DNA from 3 places in the Cedecea sp. genome. Region 2 is predicted to be linked to each of the others. Evidence: predicted binding sites of a transcription regulator. Region 2 holds the regulator's gene; each other region holds the start of a gene.

Region 1 (5,743 bases), on a different contig from region 2:
CAATCACTTTCACGCCCTTTTCGCGCAGCGCGGTAAGGAATTCATGGCTAATGCCGCTGTCGGTGATGATGGTATCGACACTTTCCAGGCCGCAGACGATGTTCGGGCTTTTACGACCAAACTTTGAGGAGTCGGCCATCAGAATCACTTCGCGCGCTGCGTTACACATCGCTTTGCTGACGGTATAAACCTCGTTGTAGGTCGTGACCCCGGCATTGAGATCGATGCCATCTGTGCCCATAAACAGCCGGTCAAAGCTGAACTGCTCGAAGGCGTTCTCCGCCAGCTGGCCGTGAAACGACGCAGATTTCTTACGGAAGGTGCCGCCGGGCATCAGGATGGTTTGTTCGTTATCCAGCTCGGACAGCGCATTGACGATATGAAGGCTATTGGTCATCACCGTGATGTTATTGAAGCGCTGAAGCAGCGGCACCATCTGTAATACGGTGCTGCCCGCGTCAAGAATAATGGAGTCACCATCACGGATATACTTGACCGCCGCATCGGCGATTTGCTGTTTTTGCTGGGTATTGATCAGCGTTTTGTGATCAATCGGCGGATCGGGTTCGTCTTTGCTGAGCACTACGCCACCATAGGTGCGAATAACGGTCCCGGCAGTTTCGAGCAGCACCAGATCTTTACGGATCGTGGTGCCGGTGGTTTGAAAGTACTGTGCGAGATCTTCTACCGAGCATTTTCCCTGTTTTTGCAGGTGTTCGATGATCGCTGCCTGTCGCTGACGTGGTTTCATAGGCTCTTATTACCTTGCAATAAATTTCGATTCGGTAATTTCGCAAGAAATAAGCATTCGAAACGAAATTAACCCTGTTTCAATTTAAGCGCTAATGATAGAGCATTCTGACAGTTCCGATCATGGGGAAAGATCACATCAGGCTGCAATTCCTGCCGATTCATCCCGTGTAGCTGAGATAAAGGCTGTGGTAGCGCGAAAACCGTCAGGCCTTTCATTATCAGGCTGTCGCGAACGTTCTGCTGCTCGTCAAACGCCAGGGCAATCACCACCCGAGGCCTGAAGCGCCCTGACGAGCGGCCAACGCCAACGGCGCCCTGTCGGCAGAGCCGGTCAAAGGCCCGGTTAAACAGGCGAATCTGCCAGCCGCCGAGCAGTAACTGGCTTAGCCACGCGATCGTTGCGAGGGCGATAAGAGCGTTTATCATGATGTTTCCTCCCTGGGTTCCCCCATTCCCGAAAAGAAGTGGGAGCCGGTGACCTGATGGTTAAAACATGACCTGCCCGCCGGTGACGTTAATTGATTGCCCGGTACAGTAAGAGGCTTTATCGCTGGCGTAGAACAGCAGCGTGTTAAGCACGTCCTGATAATCGCAGCCGCGCTTTAAGGGGACTTTGTCGATGTAGTATTGCTCCACTTCGTCAGCGGCGATGCCGAGCTTTTCCGCGTACTGAGGCAGCAGCGACTGGAACATCGGCGACTTGAGCAGGTTACCCAGCATCAGCGCATGCACCGTGATGCCGTATTCCGCCAGATCCAGCGCTAAAGACTGCGTCAGCCCCACGCCGCCAAACTTCGCCGCGCTGTAGCCGGAGTTATGCTTGCTGCCCACTTTGCCGGACTTCGAGTTGATCTGGATGATGCGGCCTTTGATGCCGTCACGGATCATCAGGCGCGAGAACTCTCTGGCGCACAGGAAGTAGCCCACCAGGTTCACCTGCAGCGAACGATCAAAATCCCCCAGCGCGAAATCGCCAATAAACGCCGCTTTGGCGATGCCCGCGCTGTAAACCAGCAGGTCAACCTGGCCGAAAATCTCATCCACGCCGTGGGCCAGGGCGGTAACGCTTTGCTCGCTGGTGGCGTCAGAGCCAAATCCCCAGGCGGTGCCTGGCCCGTACTGCTCGTTTATCTCCTGCGCCACGCGGGCGGCTTTCTCACTTTGGATATCCACTACGGCGACTTTGTAGCCTTCCTGGGCCAGCCCATGGCAGAGAAACGCCCCGAGCGTTTGCCCTCCACCGATGACAACGGCAACCTGATTCATACTTCACTCCTTTTCTTTAAAGACAATGTTTATGCGACAAACTTCAGCCGACAGCCCGGCTCAATGCCCTGCGGCAGCGGGCCGTTGACGTGAACGGTGCCCGGATATTCCGCCTGCGCCTCACCGTCGAAGCGCAGGGTGATGTGCCCCAGCTCCTGCAAATTCTGCTGCGCGACGTCCCCGACGGCGGTCACGGCGTAATGCTGGCCGTTAAGTTCAAAACCGATGCCCGGCTTAAGCTTGCCGGTGAGTTCGCCGTGGCAGTGGATAAAGCAGTAATCCTGAATATCCGCCGGCGCGCCTTCCCGAAAGGTAATCAGCATGTTGTCTTCCAGCGCCTCACGCGCGCATCGACCAATGTGGGTGATGGTGGTCTGGTAAATGGTTTGCATGATGTGCTTCCTTATTGATAGATGAAGCCGGACACCAGCCAGGCAATAAGCACGGTGGGCGCGCCCGTTAGAAAACGCCCGACCAGCACGGAAGGAACGCCGACGCGCACCGTGTCCTGCCTGGCTTCAGCCAGCGACAGGCCAACCGGAATAAAATCGCAGGCGGCCTGGGCATTAATCGCAAACAGCGCGGGCAGCGCCAGGTGAGGCGGGATATGCCCCTGACCAATCTGTACGCCAATCAACACGCCGATGACCTGCGCGATGACCGCGCCCGGGCCGAGGAAAGGTGAAAGTAGGGGAAACGAACAAATCAGCGCGAGGGTAATCAGGCCGACAGGATTGTTGGCCAGCGGAGCCAGGCCATGCGCAATCCAGTCGCCCAGCCCGGAAGCCATGATGATGCCAATCAGCGCCGAAACGAACGCCATAAAAGGCAGAATCGTTTTCAGAACCGTATCGATAGTGTCGCGCCCGGCCTGGAACAGCACGGCGACGGCGGAGCCCATTCCCATGCCCACTTTTGCCAGCAGGCCGTCGCTTTGTTCGGTAATTTTTTTGCTGGTGTCGTAGTCGCGTGCCGGGGCTTTTTTCGGCCCGGCCTGCGGCTCGCCCTGGGCCCAGGTGATGTTTTCTTCCCTGACGCCTGAGACATAAATATCCTCCACGATGTATTGCGCCATTGGCCCGGATTTCCCGGTCGCATGGATATTAATGGTCGGAATGCGCCGTTTAGGGTAGAGCCCGCAGCGCAGCGTGCCGCCGCAGTCGATGATGGCCATGGCGATCTCGGCCTCCGGAGGTTCGCCGTCTTTAAAACCGTCTACTGCCTCGCAGCCGGTCATTTCACTGAGCTTATCCACTATTGCCGGACGGGTCCCCGCGGTGATGTATACGATCTTCTTGCTGGGATCGACCGGGATCATCAACGGGCCGCCCCATCCGCCCTGGCCTTTTTCAATACGAATGCTTTGAGTCATGATTTTTCCTTAGAGACGTACCTGACGTTCCAGCTCGATGCCCATTTTTTTCTCGAAAATGGAGGTGGTGAGATCGGTTATCCAGCCGCGGAAGAAGTTGGTGACCAGCCCGACCAGCAGATAGCTCACCGCGAGCGGCGCCAGCGGCAGGCCTAGCGTCGTTAACCCGCTGGCTATCCCCAGATAAACAAACAGCTCGCCGGGGTTGATGTGGGGAAACAAACCGTTCATCGAATGGCAGCTATACGATGCGGCTGCGTAATAGCTCGGTTTGTACTTCTCAGGCATAAAGCGGCCAAGGCTTAGCGTCATTGGGTTGCAAAACACAAAGGTGCCGATGCAGGGAAGCAAGAGGTAACGCGATACGGGGTTGCCGGCGCAGCGTTGCGCCATGCGTTCAATGCGGTGCTGGCCGATGAAGTTAATCAGCGCGTTCATTATCACCAGCAGGCTTATCAGCAGAGGAAGAATGCCGGTCACCATGCCGGTAAAGACCTCACCGCCTTTCTGAAACAGGCCAATAAACCATTCCGCCCCATGGGTAATCATGTCGATCATTTTTAGCTCCTGTAGGGTTATGTGCTCACCGTTGATCCCGGTGATGGCTCATATTAATCATTTTGAAACCTGTAAATATGTTATTTAGATCTCAATGTGAAATATAAATCTGTCGATTTGAAAGATTTCTGGGTGTAAAAGAATCGGTGAAACTTTTGCTTTGCTGACTGAGGGGGGGGAAAGGAGGTCGATTGAGGGTTCGTTTATCCCGAGGTGTAAAACAGAAATTTACAAGGTCGGCTCGGTAGATTATGTTATGTTATAACGAAACAATATTGGTGCCGGTATGTCCGCTGTTGCTCCCTCTTCCTTATTCAGCCTTTCCGGGCTGCTGCGCGTGGCCCTTGTGGCATTGCTGATCCTCGTTTTGTGGGGCGCCATTCACTGGGCGGTCATCCTGCCATGATCGAATTGAAGAACCTTGAGCTGGGCTACTACGGCAATGTGGTTGTGTCGGCTATTAGCGGCCACTTTAAGAGGGGCAGCATGACCGCGGTGATCGGGGCTAACGGCTGCGGTAAATCGACGCTGTTAAAAACCTTAGCCGGGCTGCTGCCGCCAATTTCCGGCAGCGTGACCTTTCAGGACAATGTTCGCCCACGCATTGCCTGGCTGCCACAGCTGGGGGAGATGGACAGGCAGTTTCCCGCCACGGTTTATGACGTGGTTTGCATGGGAAGTTGGCCGGGGCGCGGGCTGTTTTCTGGCCTGCACCGTAAGCACCGCGAACGCGTGATGGAAGCGATTGAGCGTGTGGGCTTAACCGAGCATTACCTGCGCCCGATTGATGTTCTTTCCGGAGGGCAGTTTCAGCGTATGCTGTTTGCCCGTGTGTTGGTACAGGAAGCGCCGTTGGTACTGCTTGATGAGCCCTTTACCGGCGTGGATGCACAGACCAGCGAATTTTTGATGGAACTGATGTGCCAGATGCATCGGGATGGCAAGACGCTTATTAGCGTGCTGCATAACAACGAGCTGGTGCGCCGCCACTTTCCTGACGTGCTGCTGCTTACCCCGGATGGCTACCAGTGGGGCAACGCCGATGAAGCGTTGGCTCAGTATGCTTCCTTTCGCCCACGCCTGGTACAAACCGCATGATTTATCACCTTTTTATTGAGCCCTTTGTGGCCTACGGGTTTATGCGTCGTGCGCTGGTGGCTTGCCTGTCGCTTTCATTAAGTACCGTTCCGCTTGGGATCTTTTTACTGTTGCGCCGCATGAGCCTGGTGGGGGATGCGCTTTCCCACGCCATTTTGCCCGGCGTCGCCGTGGGCTATTTAGTGGCCGGCATGTCGCTGGTGGCGATGGGCGTCGGAGGTTTTGTCGCCGGGGTGCTGGTGGCTTTGCTTTCCGGCTGGGTGAGTGCGCGGACGCCGTTAAAAGAAGATGCCAGCTTTGCCGGCTTCTACCTTGGCTCGCTGGCGCTCGGCGTAACGTTGATTTCTTTGCGCGGTTCAAGCGTTGACCTGCTACACCTCCTGTTTGGCTCGATTCTCGCCGTTGATGGCGAGGCCATTAAGTTTGTGGGCCTGATTGCGAGCGTGACGCTGATTGCGCTGGCGTTGCTCTATCGCGGGCTGGTGATGGAGTCGTTTGACCGCAGCTTTTTACAGGTGAACAATCGGCTGCTGCCGTCGCTGATCCACGGCACGTTTCTGGCGCTGCTGGTGCTCAACCTGGTGGCGGGTTTCCAGATCCTCGGTACATTAATGTCCGTCGGCCTCATGATGCTGCCCGCCATTGCCGCGCGCTGCTGGGCTAAGACATTGCCGGGTTCGATCGCGCTTGCCGTCG
Region 2 (5,743 bases):
CAACTATCGTACGTGCTGAACAAGTGATGCACGGAAAAACTTCCGCTATCAGTCATAACGGCAGCGGCGTATTTCGTGGGTTGAATAATCCGCTTACCGTGACTCGCTACCACTCGCTGCTCATCGATCCTGAAACCTTGCCCGACAGCTTTGACGTCACGGCCTGGACGGATAAGCAGGAAATTATGGGCATCCGCCATCGCACTCTGAACATCGAAGGCGTACAGTTTCACCCGGAAAGTATTCTCAGTGAACAGGGGCATGCTTTACTGGCGAATTTCCTTGCTGGCTAAATTGTCGCTTGCCTGATTTTGGTTTTTTATGCATATTTCGTGATTATATTTTCATTCACATTTAACGCATGAAACGGGTGAGGGATAGATGGCAACTGAACAATCAGCGGTGACGCGGGCGACCTTCGATGAAGTGATTTTGCCGATTTATGCACCAGCAGAGTTTATTCCTGTTAAAGGGAAGGGCAGCCGCGTGTGGGACTCCGACGGGAAAGAGTACGTGGACTTTGCGGGAGGGATCGCCGTGACCGCGCTGGGGCATTGCCACCCAACGCTTGTGGAGGCGCTGAAGACCCAGGGTGAAACCCTATGGCACACCAGCAACGTTTTTACCAATGAGCCTGCCCTGAAGCTTGCCCGTAAGCTGATTGACGCCACCTTTGCCGAGCGCGTCGTCTTTATGAACTCCGGCACAGAGGCGAATGAAACGGCCTTTAAGCTGGCCCGCTACTATGCTTCGACTCGCCACAGCCCGTACAAAAGTAAAATCATTGCCTTCTACAATGCGTTTCACGGCCGCTCGCTGTTTACCGTCTCCGTTGGCGGGCAGGCTAAATACTCCGACGGCTTTGGTCCGAAACCGGCCGACATTATCCACGTTCCCTACAACGACCTTGCGGCGGTAAAAGCCGTAATGGATGATCATACCTGTGCGGTAGTGGTGGAGCCCATTCAGGGGGAAGGCGGCGTCACGGCGGCTACGCCGGAGTTCCTCCAGGGGCTGCGTGATTTGTGTGATGAGCACCAGGCGCTGCTGGTGTTTGATGAAGTGCAGTCTGGAATGGGGCGCACGGGTGAGCTGTTTGCTTACATTAACTACGGCGTCACCCCGGATATTCTGACCAGCGCCAAAGCCCTCGGCGGTGGTTTCCCGGTGAGCGCGATGCTGACCACCCATGAGATTGCTTCCGCATTTCACGTGGGCAGCCACGGTTCAACCTACGGCGGTAATCCGCTGGCGTGCGCAGTGGCCGGGGCGGCTTTCGATATCATCAATACGCCAGAAGTTCTCAAAGGCGTGGCGGCCAAACGTCAGCTTTTCGTTGAACAACTGCAGAAGATCAACGCGCAGTTTGATCTGTTTAGCGACATTCGCGGCATGGGGCTGTTGATTGGCGCAGAACTTAACGAGAAATACAAAGGGCGCGCGCGCGAGTTTCTCTATGCGGGCGCGGCAGAAGGCGTGATGGTGTTGAACGCCGGGCCGGACGTTATGCGTTTCGCGCCTTCGCTTATCGTTGATGACGCGGATATCGTGGAAGGAATGCAGCGCTTCGCCAAAGCGGTTGCCCACGTGGTGGCGGGTTAAAACTAACCCGAGCGCCGCAGGCGGCGGCTCAGCCAGATCCCATGATGAGGCCGCTGGCGCCAGGCTACCGAGGAGATGGTATGCATGGTGTTCAGGTGGCCAATAATCCGCTGTAAATGCTGCTCCATGGTGCTTAACGGCCCCGTGGGCAGCGTGTCTGAATCCAGAATATTGGCGTCGTTCGACCCGCCAGGCCCGTCGTACTCCAGCCTTTGCTGGCAGCGCTGTAAGCCAATTTCACAAGACTGCAGATACTTTTGTGCCAGGTCCGGCGTGAGCATGTTGTGCTCACGTGCCAGAGTGGTCATGGCGTTGATGTGCTCGACGATGAACTGGCTGTGGGTCACCCAGAGCTTCATGTCTGCCAGATAATGAGAGTTAAACCCAGGCTCTTGCATCGCTTGGTTGAGCGAGTTAAACAGCGCATTATGTGCCTGGTTGACCCGCATGCGTTGCCAGGCCAGCGGCGTGGGTTCCGGATCGTTGCTCAGTATCAGGCGAATGGCGTCCTGATCGGCCTCGAGCGCGTCGTGGGCGTTCTGACGCAGTAGGCCAGTTTGCCACTGTGGCCAAAGCCAGATCATGCCGCCAAAGGCTATCAGGCAGCCGAGCAGCGTGTCGATAAGCCGCGGAATGATGTAGCTTTCGGCGCTTAGGGTAATGAGCTGCAGGGTATATACCGCCGTAACGGTAAAGCCGATGGTGGCCCAGCCGTAGCTTTTGCGAATGAACAGATAGCTCACCAGGGTAATCATCAGCATCGCCAGTAGGGTGTAGCTGTCCGGAACGTGGAAGTGCAGGGTAATACCGGCGATACACAGCCCAGCCATGGTGCCTGCCGCCCTGTGCACAATACGTACCCGCGTTGCGCCATAGCCGTTTTGAGTCACGAACATCACCGTCATCAGGATCCAGTACGGTTTAGGCAGATGTAAGAAAGACCCAAGCAGGCTGGCAATCGTCAGCATTACGCCCAGGCGTGCGGAGCTGCGCAGCGCCGATGATTTGAAAGAAAGGTAGTTTTTCAGCGCCGGGAAGAAAGGCAGTCGGCGTTCCCTGTCTTCCATTAAATCCCTCACGTACAGCGGACGCTGGGTTTTCAGCACCCGGGCTATGCGGCTGAAATGGTAGTGACAAAATTGACCAACCGGATTATCCGGGTTCTGACGGGCGATCTTTTCCAGGGCGTCGATCTGTTTGTCCATGGTAAAGCGCGTCGGGTAGCGGTGATAGAGAATATCGTCTGCCAGCACCCGCAGGCGCGCGGCGATGGTTTGGGCATTCCAGCGGATCACGGCTTCCGCATGACTTTGCTCGACCAGCTTCTGAACCTCTTCTGGCTGATGCAGGCTCACCGAAATGTGTTCCTGCAAATCCAGTGCGACCTGGAAAGCGCGCAGCAGGCGCTTGTAGCCGTTTTGCTGGTTAGCCGACAGCATATGCAGCTGCTGGTAGCAGATGGTTATCAGGTCGACGGCTTTTTGCTGGCGGGCAAGTAAGGGAGGCAGCGCTTTTTCCGGATCGGTGTGCTGGGTCAGCAGGCTGTATTTTGCCTCACAGTAGTCCGCAAGCTGACGGTACAGCAGGCTTAGCGACTCTCTGAGCGGCTGTTCACGCCATAGTCTGAACCAGAACCAGTTGAACGCGCCGTACCAGATGGTGCCGGAGATATAGAGCACCATCGGTTTCCAGATAGGCATGTTACCAGCCATGCTGAGCGTGAAGATTGCGGCAATCAGCGACGCGGGCAGCAGGCGAGCATGCAGTGAGCTTATTTCCGCCGTGACGCCGAGCAGCAGGGCCATAACGATTAATATCGCAGGCAGCGGGACGTGGGTATAAAGCAGCAGAAGCTGCATGATTAGGCTGCTGACGGCGAACAGGCCGCCGCCAATGATCAAACGTTTGAAGAAGCGTTTATGCGGCGTGTCCAGCCCGGCAATGTTGCAGCAGGCAGGCACTAACGAGAAAAGCAGGCCATTTTGCAGGCTGTCGAGGACCAGGCCGATAGCCACGGGTAGACACAGCACCAGCGTTTGCCGCAGCGCGTAGTTAACTTCCGGGTGATAAATTAATCTCTTCCACATAGCCTGAATTGTAGAGACAAAAAAGGCGTGTTACCGAAGCGACACGCCTTTATGGGGCTAATTAACGCGTGCCGTAAACGACAATCGTTTTACCGTGTGCGGAAATGAGATTCTGGTCTTCCAGCATTTTCAGAATACGGCCAACGGTTTCGCGGGAGCAGCCCACGATCTGACCGATTTCCTGGCGGGTGATTTTAATCTGCATCCCGTCCGGGTGGGTCATGGCGTCCGGCTGTTTAGCCAGGTTCAGCAGCGTCTGTGCGATGCGGCCGGTCACGTCCAGGAAGGCGAGGTTGCCGACTTTCTCGGAGGTAACCTGCAGGCGGCGTGCCATCTGGGAAGACAGACGCATCAGGATGTCCGGGTTGACCTGAATCAGCTGACGGAATTTTTTATAGGAAATTTCAGCTACTTCACAGGCTGTCTTGGCACGAACCCAGGCGCTACGCTCCTGACCTTCTTCGAACAAGCCTAATTCACCAATGAAATCACCCTGATTCAGATAAGAAAGGATCATCTCCTTGCCTTCTTCATCTTTAATCAGAACAGCTACGGAGCCTTTGACGATGTAATACAGCGTCTCCGCCTTTTCACCCTGGTGAATCAGCGTGCTCTTCGACGGATACTTATGAATGTGGCAATGAGACAAGAACCATTCGAGAGTCGGGTCTGTTTGCGGTTTGCCAAGCACCATGCGCGGTTATCCTCTGTTATAAACTGGCTACCAAAGACAAGACTCGGAACCTCTTGTCTGGCGTTGCAATCGTGAAATTTTCCCATACCCTGGGAACTGGCGGGCAGGTCAATCCTGCGGCCTGTAATTAGTCGTTTCCTCTGCTTGCGGCATAAACGTCTCTGTATCGCAGCAGCATCCGAATTGTTTTAGCATAGCTTTTGGTAAGTGTCTTGTCTTGTCTCGTTTCAGCATGACTTGGATCGCCTTACGTTGCCAGTTTTGACGTAGACGCGTAATCTGAAAGAATATTTTCTCAACAGGAGTAGGCAAAATGCAGGCACGTGTTAAATGGGTGGAAGGCATGACCTTCCTCGGGGAGTCCGCTTCTGGCCACCAGATCTTGATGGACGGTAATTCTGGTGATAAAGCGCCAAGCCCAATGGAAATGCTGCTGATGGCGGCGGGCGGCTGTAGCGCCATTGACGTGGTGTCGATTTTGCAAAAAGGTCGCCACGACGTGATGGATTGTGAAGTCAAGCTGACCTCTGAGCGCCGTGAAGAAGCGCCGCGCCTGTTCACCCATATTAATCTGCACTTTGTGGTTACCGGAAAAGAGCTGAAGGATAGCGCCGTATCGCGCGCGGTCGATCTTTCTGCTGAAAAGTATTGTTCGGTAGCGCTGATGCTTGGGAAAGCGGCAAACATTACCCACAGCTATGAAGTGATCGAAGCATAAAGATCAAAAAGGCGGCATTCACGCCGCCTCTGCCGAATCAGGCAATCTTCCTGCCTTCCGCCAGTCGCTGCACCAGCGGCCCCATAATCAGCTCCATCGCCAGCCCCATTTTCCCGCCAGGCACCACCAGAGTGTTGATGTGGGAGATAAACGATCCTTGCAGCATCGCCAGCAGATAAGGGAAGTCGATATCGTCCAGCCCGCGGAAATGGATAACCACGAAGCTTTCGTCCAGCGACGGAATGGCACGTGCGGCAAACGGGTTAGAGGTATCCACCGTCGGGACGCGCTGGAAGTTAATATGGGTGCGTGAGAACTGCGGCGTAATGAAGTTGATGTAATCGTCCATCGAACGCACGACGGAGTCCATCACCGCTTCCCGCGAATGGCCGCGCTCGCCGGTGTCGCGAACCAGCTTCTGAATCCATTCCAGGTTAACAATAGGCACCACGCCAACCAGCAAATCCACGCAGTCTGCTACGTTATGTTGCGGGGTGACAACGCCGCCGTGCAGGCCTTCATAAAACAGCACGTCGGTTGGTTCCGGCAGCGGCTGCCACGGCGTAAAGGTACCCGGCACCTGGTTCCACGGCACGGCTTCATCGTAGGTATGCAGATATTTACGTGATTGACCTTTGCCGC
Region 3 (5,743 bases), on a different contig from region 2:
ACGGCAGGTTACGGGCAAAGCCGTGCGCTGGCAGGCCAGCCTTTTCCGCCGGGCCAAACCATGGCCAGCAAATCGGTACGCCGCCGCGCAGCGCTTTCCCTTTATGGAAAGGCGTGATGTCGCTCAGCCACAGCACTTCATCTTCTCCGACAGGCTGCCAGGAGAGCAGGTGAGCGCCCTGAAGCGCGAAGGACGCCCGCACCTGTGGATGATCGACCACGATGACGTCCAGCTCATCGTTTACGCGGCGGGTAAGGGAGGGGGTAATTTGTTCGACGACCGGAAGTGCAAAAATTTTATTAATCATTTCTTATTTCCTCAGTCCTGGGTCTTTCAGGCAAAAAAAAGGGCGACCGAAGTCGCCCCATAGGATCAGGTTCTCATCTCAACTTATTTGGAGATGTGAGCAATCAGATCCAGTACTTTGTTGGAGTAGCCAGTTTCGTTGTCGTACCAGGAAACCAGTTTCACAAAGTTGTCGTTCAGTGCGATACCTGCTTTAGCATCGAACACGGAAGTCAGTACTTCGCCGTTGAAGTCGGTAGAAACTACGTCATCTTCGGTGTAGCCCAGAACGCCTTTCATTGCGCCTTCGGAAGCAGCTTTGATTGCTTTCTTAATTTCTTCGTAAGAAGCAGCTTTTTCCAGACGAACGGTCAGGTCAACAACGGACACGTTAGGGGTAGGAACGCGGAACGCCATACCGGTCAGTTTGCCTTTCAGCTCTGGCAGTACAACGCCTACCGCTTTAGCAGCACCGGTAGAAGAAGGGATGATGTTCTGAGCTGCGCCGCGGCCGCCGCGCCAGTCTTTGTGAGACGGGCCATCAACGGTTTTCTGAGTCGCGGTGGTAGCGTGAACGGTGGTCATCAGGCCTTCAACGATACCGAAGTTGTCGTTGATAACTTTAGCCAGTGGTGCCAGGCAGTTGGTGGTGCAGGATGCGTTGGAAACGATGTCCTGGCCAGCGTATTTTTCGAAGTTAGCACCGCGAACGAACATTGGGGTGTTGTCTTTGGAAGGACCAGTCAGAACAACTTTTTTCGCGCCAGCAGTGATGTGCTTACGCGCGGTTTCGTCAGTCAGGAACAGACCCGTTGCTTCAGCAACAACGTCAACGTTCACTTCGTTCCACTTCAGGTTAGCCGGGTCACGTTCTGCGGTAACACGGATAGTTTTACCGTTAACAACCAGGTTGCCGTCTTTAACTTCAACAGTACCGTTGAAACGACCGTGAGTTGAGTCGTACTTCAGCATGTAAGCCATATAGTCAGCGTCTAACAGGTCGTTGATTGCAACGATTTCGATGTCAGAACGTTCCTGAGCAGCACGGAAAACGATACGGCCGATACGACCAAAACCGTTGATACCTACTTTGATAGTCATAGTATTCCACCAGCTATTTTTTAGTGAATAAAAGGTTGGCTGTAAAATTACAAAAACCTTACGCAGCGTCAAGCGGAATCGTGTCAATCATTGCGACAAATCAATCCTGTGACCAGGGTTTGTACGACTGAACGCCTCACGCTTCCTTTTGGGCTTAAATCCAAATGGGGACGATGCGGGGGATTTTAAACGCCAGTCCCAACAATAATGTGATTCACGTCACGCTTTGTGCCGTGCCAGAATTTCAGGCCTAAGTTTAGAACAAAAACCAGCACGGCGTTGTTAATTTTTTGTTAGAATGGTGCCGTGAGCTGTCCCAATTGAACTGACCGAGATGTACGCCTATGTCTAATCAATTACCCCCTGATTCAAATAAGAAAAACCTCAGTGAGATGCAATATTACGTGACCCAGAAGCACGGCACAGAACCCCCGTATTCAGGGCGTTTACTGCATAACAAACGCGACGGGATTTATCACTGCCTGGTGTGCGACGCGCCGCTGTTTCTTTCGGAAACGAAATATGACTCCGGCTGCGGCTGGCCTAGCTTTTACGAGCCGGTTAATCCGGACGCTATCCGCTATCTGACCGATAACTCCCACGGTATGGAACGCGTTGAAATTCGCTGCGGTACCTGCGATGCGCATCTTGGCCATGTGTTCCCGGACGGCCCTCAGCCAACCGGTGAACGTTATTGCGTCAATTCTGCTTCTCTTAGCTTTACAGATGAGCAAAACGGCGAGCAGGTTGATGGTTGAAGAATCGATTCAGCTAATTATTCCTCTGCGGGGTGAAAAATGAGCAATTTGGATGAGATGTTAAGCGTGATGACGCCGGAGATTTACCAGCGTCTGACGACGGCCGTCGAACTGGGTAAATGGCCCGACGGCGTGGCGTTAACCCCGGAGCAGAAGGACAATAGCCTGCAGCTGGTGATGCTGTGGCAGGCGCGCCACAACACGGATGCGCAGCACATGACCATCGACACCAACGGCCAGATGGTGATGAAGAGCAAGCAGCAGCTGAAAGCGGAGTTTGGCATCGAGCCCGCGCCGTTTGTGACCATGAAGCTGCAATAAGTAAAAAGGGAGGCTTTATCGCCTCCCTTATTTTTTATCGTGTTACTGATTATTTAGCGTGATCAATGCCCAGTGACTCGGCGAGCTGCTTCGCCAACTGATTGTTGTCATCCGCGCCGTACTCCCAGAACATCGCGCCGCCCAGGCCTTTTTCTTTGATGTACTCGGCTTTGATCTTCACCGAGCGCGGGTTCTCGTAAGAAATCGCGAACAGCGGTTTACCTTCAGCAGACTTCAGCGTCAGGTACGGCACCTTCGCGTCGTCATCCCACTCTTCGGTAAAGCGCTTGTGAGGATCGTTCAGCATCTTCTTTACCAGGTCGTTATATTTGACGTAAGTGTCTTTCGTCAAATCCACGCCCAGCGCGGTTTTAAACAGCTCCAGCTCGCGTTCACCGAAGTAGGGCTGCGTTACAGGGTTTTTCTGCGCATCGGGTTTTGACCAGTCGATGCCTGGCTCTACGGCGCGCTTAGGTACGCGGCCATAGAAGCCGATGCCCAGGTTCATCTGCTGCGGTTTCAGCCCGGCGGCCAGGTAGTTATTCACCACGAAGTCAGCGCTGTATTTGTCGGCTTCGGCCACCGTCGGCCATTTTTTCGAATCATAAAGATTCGAGTTGAAGTACTGCGTGCCGTACGCCATGTCGTAGGTCATCAGGTTGATGTAGTTCAGCACCGGCGCAATGGCCTTCACATCAACCCAGCTTTTCGGGCTTTCGGCGTTGGCCCCGACGGCAATAGTAACCAGTTTTTTATCGCCCACGGCTTTACGCAGCTCTTTCAGCAGGGCGGTGAAGTTATCCCGGTCCGCGTCGAGCTTATCAACCAGCCCCCACGCGCCGTTGACCGGGAACTCCCAGTCGAGATCGATCCCGTCCAGGCCATACTTATCCATCACTTCCTGTACGGAGCGGATAAACACCGCACGGTTTTCAGGCGTTGCCGCAGCGGCAGAGAAACCACGCGCGCCCCAGCCGCCCACCGACAGCAATATTTTCAGCTGTGGATTCTGTTTCCGCAGCGTCGGGAGGGTTTCAAGGTCAGAGATAACTTTGGGGGAAAGATAGATTTGATGGAGCTTTGACGCGTCTTTCAGGGCTTCGTTGGTTTCGCCTTTCTCGTCGTTATAAATCAGGCCAAAGGAGTAATTGAGGTGGGTAATCTGGCGCACATCAAGCTTATTGATATCCCCCCCGGGGCCGGCAGTAACGTCGCCGCCGCCGTTGAAGTAACCCACGGAAAGCAAAGATTCAGCCTGCGCAACGCCGCTGCAGGCGAGCGTCACCGCGGCCACCAGTGGTAACATTTTACGTGTGAATGACATAATGATTCCTCTTTGACGGGCACAACATAAAAGCTCCCCGGCCACGCTTAACAGACGAAAACGGCGGAAAGCGAAATCAGCTAACGTGCTGAATAAATTCACTGAATATTATTATGAGAGCGCTCCCAGTCGAGGGCGAGTAAAAAAAGCGTAGAGTGTGAGCGGAATCGATACAAAAGTGCGGGGCGGGGAGCCGCCCCTACAATTATTGGCAGGTAAAGTCTATTGGCAGGTAAAATCGGCGAAGGTCATTAACGTTGCGCCCTCAACCGCCATCTCCTGAAATGCCTCCAGGCTGCTTTGGGGACGCAGGTTCACGCCACGGCAGCCATCGGTGATGACGGTGACTTCATAACCCAGCTTCAGAGCGTCCAGCACGGTAAACTTAACGCAGAAATCCGTTGCCAGCCCCAACACCACCAGGCTGCGGATGCCCTGCTCGTGCAGCCAGGCATCCAGTTCTGTTTGCTGTCGATGGCCGTTATCGAAAAACGCGCTGTAGCTGTCGATAGCCGGATTTTGGCCTTTATAGACGATCTTATCGATGCCGGACGCTTTCAGCAGCGGGTGAAGTTTTGCACCTTCGCTGTTCTGGACGCAGTGATCGGGCCACCAGGTTTGCGTCAGGCCGTCGAGCGTGCCCTCCGTGAAGGGGGCAGCCCCTTGTGTACTGGCGAAACTTCCATGCTTTGCCGGGTGCCAGTCCTGGCTTGCTACCACGCTTTCACCGCGGGCGTTAAACAGCTCGATAAGCGGGTTAGCGACCTCAATGGTGCTGTCGCCTCCCGGGACGGCAAGCGCGCCACCGGCACAAAAGTCGTTCTGCAAATCTATCAGCAGTAAAGCACGCTGCGTCATGGCCGTTCCTTATTCGTCAGGGGTCAGTTCACCACGCAGATTGCGCGACATCGCGTCACGAATCGCCTGTGCGTCCAGCTTCTGGCTAAGCAGGTAGTGAAGTTTGGTCAGCGTGGCTTCTACCGTCATATCGAATCCGCTGATAACGCCTGCCTGCGCCAGCGCGTTGCCGGTAGCATAGCCGCCCATGTTCACTTTGCCGGACATACACTGCGTGAGGTTAACCACCACGATGCCGCGCGCGCTGGCTTCCTGCAACTCTTTAATGAATGCGCCCTGCTGTGGGGCATTGCCCACGCCGTAGGAGCGCAGGATCAGGGCTTTTACCGGCTGGCGCAGGAAGTTACCCACCACATCGGCGGAAATTCCCGGATAGATAGTCACCACGCCAATCGGCTGCGGCGTAATCGGGTGGACTATCAGCTCACCTTCGCCATGTGGCGCAGGCGGCGTATTCAACTTGCGGATGTGGATCCCGGCTTCCAGCAGCGGCGCAAGGTTAGGGGAGGCAAAGGCATCAAAGCCGTCGGCGTGTGCCTTGGTGGTGCGGTTCCCACGGTACAGGCGGTTGTTGAAGAATAGCGTCACTTCGTTGATGGGATAATTGGCCGCCACGTACAGCGAGTTCAGCAGGTTAATTTGCCCGTCTGAGCGCAGCTCGGCCAGCGGGATCTGCGAGCCCGTGACGATAACCGGCTTACCGAGGTTTTCCAGCATGAAAGAGAGTGCCGAGGCGGTAAACGCCATGGTATCAGTGCCGTGCAGGATCACGAAGCCGTCGTACTCGTCGTAGTGGGCCTTGATGTCGTCGGCAATGTGCTGCCAGTCTTCGGGCGTCATGTCCGACGAGTCCATCAGTGGGGCGTACTCGTGAATGGTGAAGTCGGGCATTTCCGGGCGATGGAACTCGGGCATCATCGCCAGCTGCCGCTGGAGGTGGCCGGAAACAGGAATGTAGCCGTGTTCAGAACGCTGCATCCCGATGGTACCGCCGGTGTAGGCAACGTAGATGGATTTCTTTTGCATGGGTTTGCTCGATGCTTTCGATATTTGCGGCAGAGTATAGAGAGGATGACGGAAAAAAAAAGCCCGGTTT

What was found. The regulator CRP, encoded in region 2, controls carbon source genes, mostly activating them, when cyclic AMP is high. The targets are predictions, from matches to a motif close to ATGTGANNNNNNTCACAT.
Region 1: srlA (PTS glucitol/sorbitol transporter subunit IIC) is a predicted target of CRP. The motif match lies at 4,027-4,044, and genes of this name have one in related genera.
Region 3: msrB (peptide-methionine (R)-S-oxide reductase MsrB) is a predicted target of CRP. The motif match lies at 1,594-1,611, and genes of this name have one in related genera.

Annotation. Positions count from the first base shown of each region.
Region 1 is NZ_DASYBS010000096.1:178,949-184,691, forward strand. It holds gene srlR (glucitol operon DNA-binding transcriptional repressor SrlR) at 1-751, opposite strand, end outside; gene gutM (transcriptional regulator GutM) at 820-1,179, opposite strand; gene srlD (sorbitol-6-phosphate dehydrogenase) at 1,240-2,019, opposite strand; gene srlB (PTS glucitol/sorbitol transporter subunit IIA) at 2,049-2,411, opposite strand; gene srlE (PTS glucitol/sorbitol transporter subunit IIB) at 2,423-3,391, opposite strand; gene srlA (PTS glucitol/sorbitol transporter subunit IIC) at 3,401-3,949, opposite strand; gene VGM55_RS15750 (metal ABC transporter ATP-binding protein) at 4,352-5,047, shown strand; gene VGM55_RS15755 (metal ABC transporter permease) at 5,044-5,743, shown strand, end outside.
Region 2 is NZ_DASYBS010000153.1:14,734-20,476, reverse strand. It holds gene pabA (aminodeoxychorismate synthase component 2) at 1-293, shown strand, start outside; gene argD (bifunctional acetylornithine/succinyldiaminopimelate transaminase) at 382-1,602, shown strand; gene VGM55_RS24365 (YccS/YhfK family putative transporter) at 1,605-3,689, opposite strand; gene crp (cAMP-activated global transcriptional regulator CRP) at 3,751-4,383, opposite strand; gene VGM55_RS24355 (OsmC family protein) at 4,697-5,101, shown strand; gene VGM55_RS24350 (phosphoribulokinase) at 5,139-5,743, opposite strand, start outside.
Region 3 is NZ_DASYBS010000051.1:28,723-34,465, reverse strand. It holds gene VGM55_RS08405 (D-hexose-6-phosphate mutarotase) at 1-307, opposite strand, end outside; gene gapA (glyceraldehyde-3-phosphate dehydrogenase) at 391-1,386, opposite strand; gene msrB (peptide-methionine (R)-S-oxide reductase MsrB) at 1,731-2,144, shown strand; gene VGM55_RS08390 (YeaC family protein) at 2,184-2,465, shown strand; gene VGM55_RS08385 (glycoside hydrolase family 18 protein) at 2,515-3,789, opposite strand; gene pncA (bifunctional nicotinamidase/pyrazinamidase) at 4,012-4,647, opposite strand; gene ansA (asparaginase) at 4,657-5,673, opposite strand.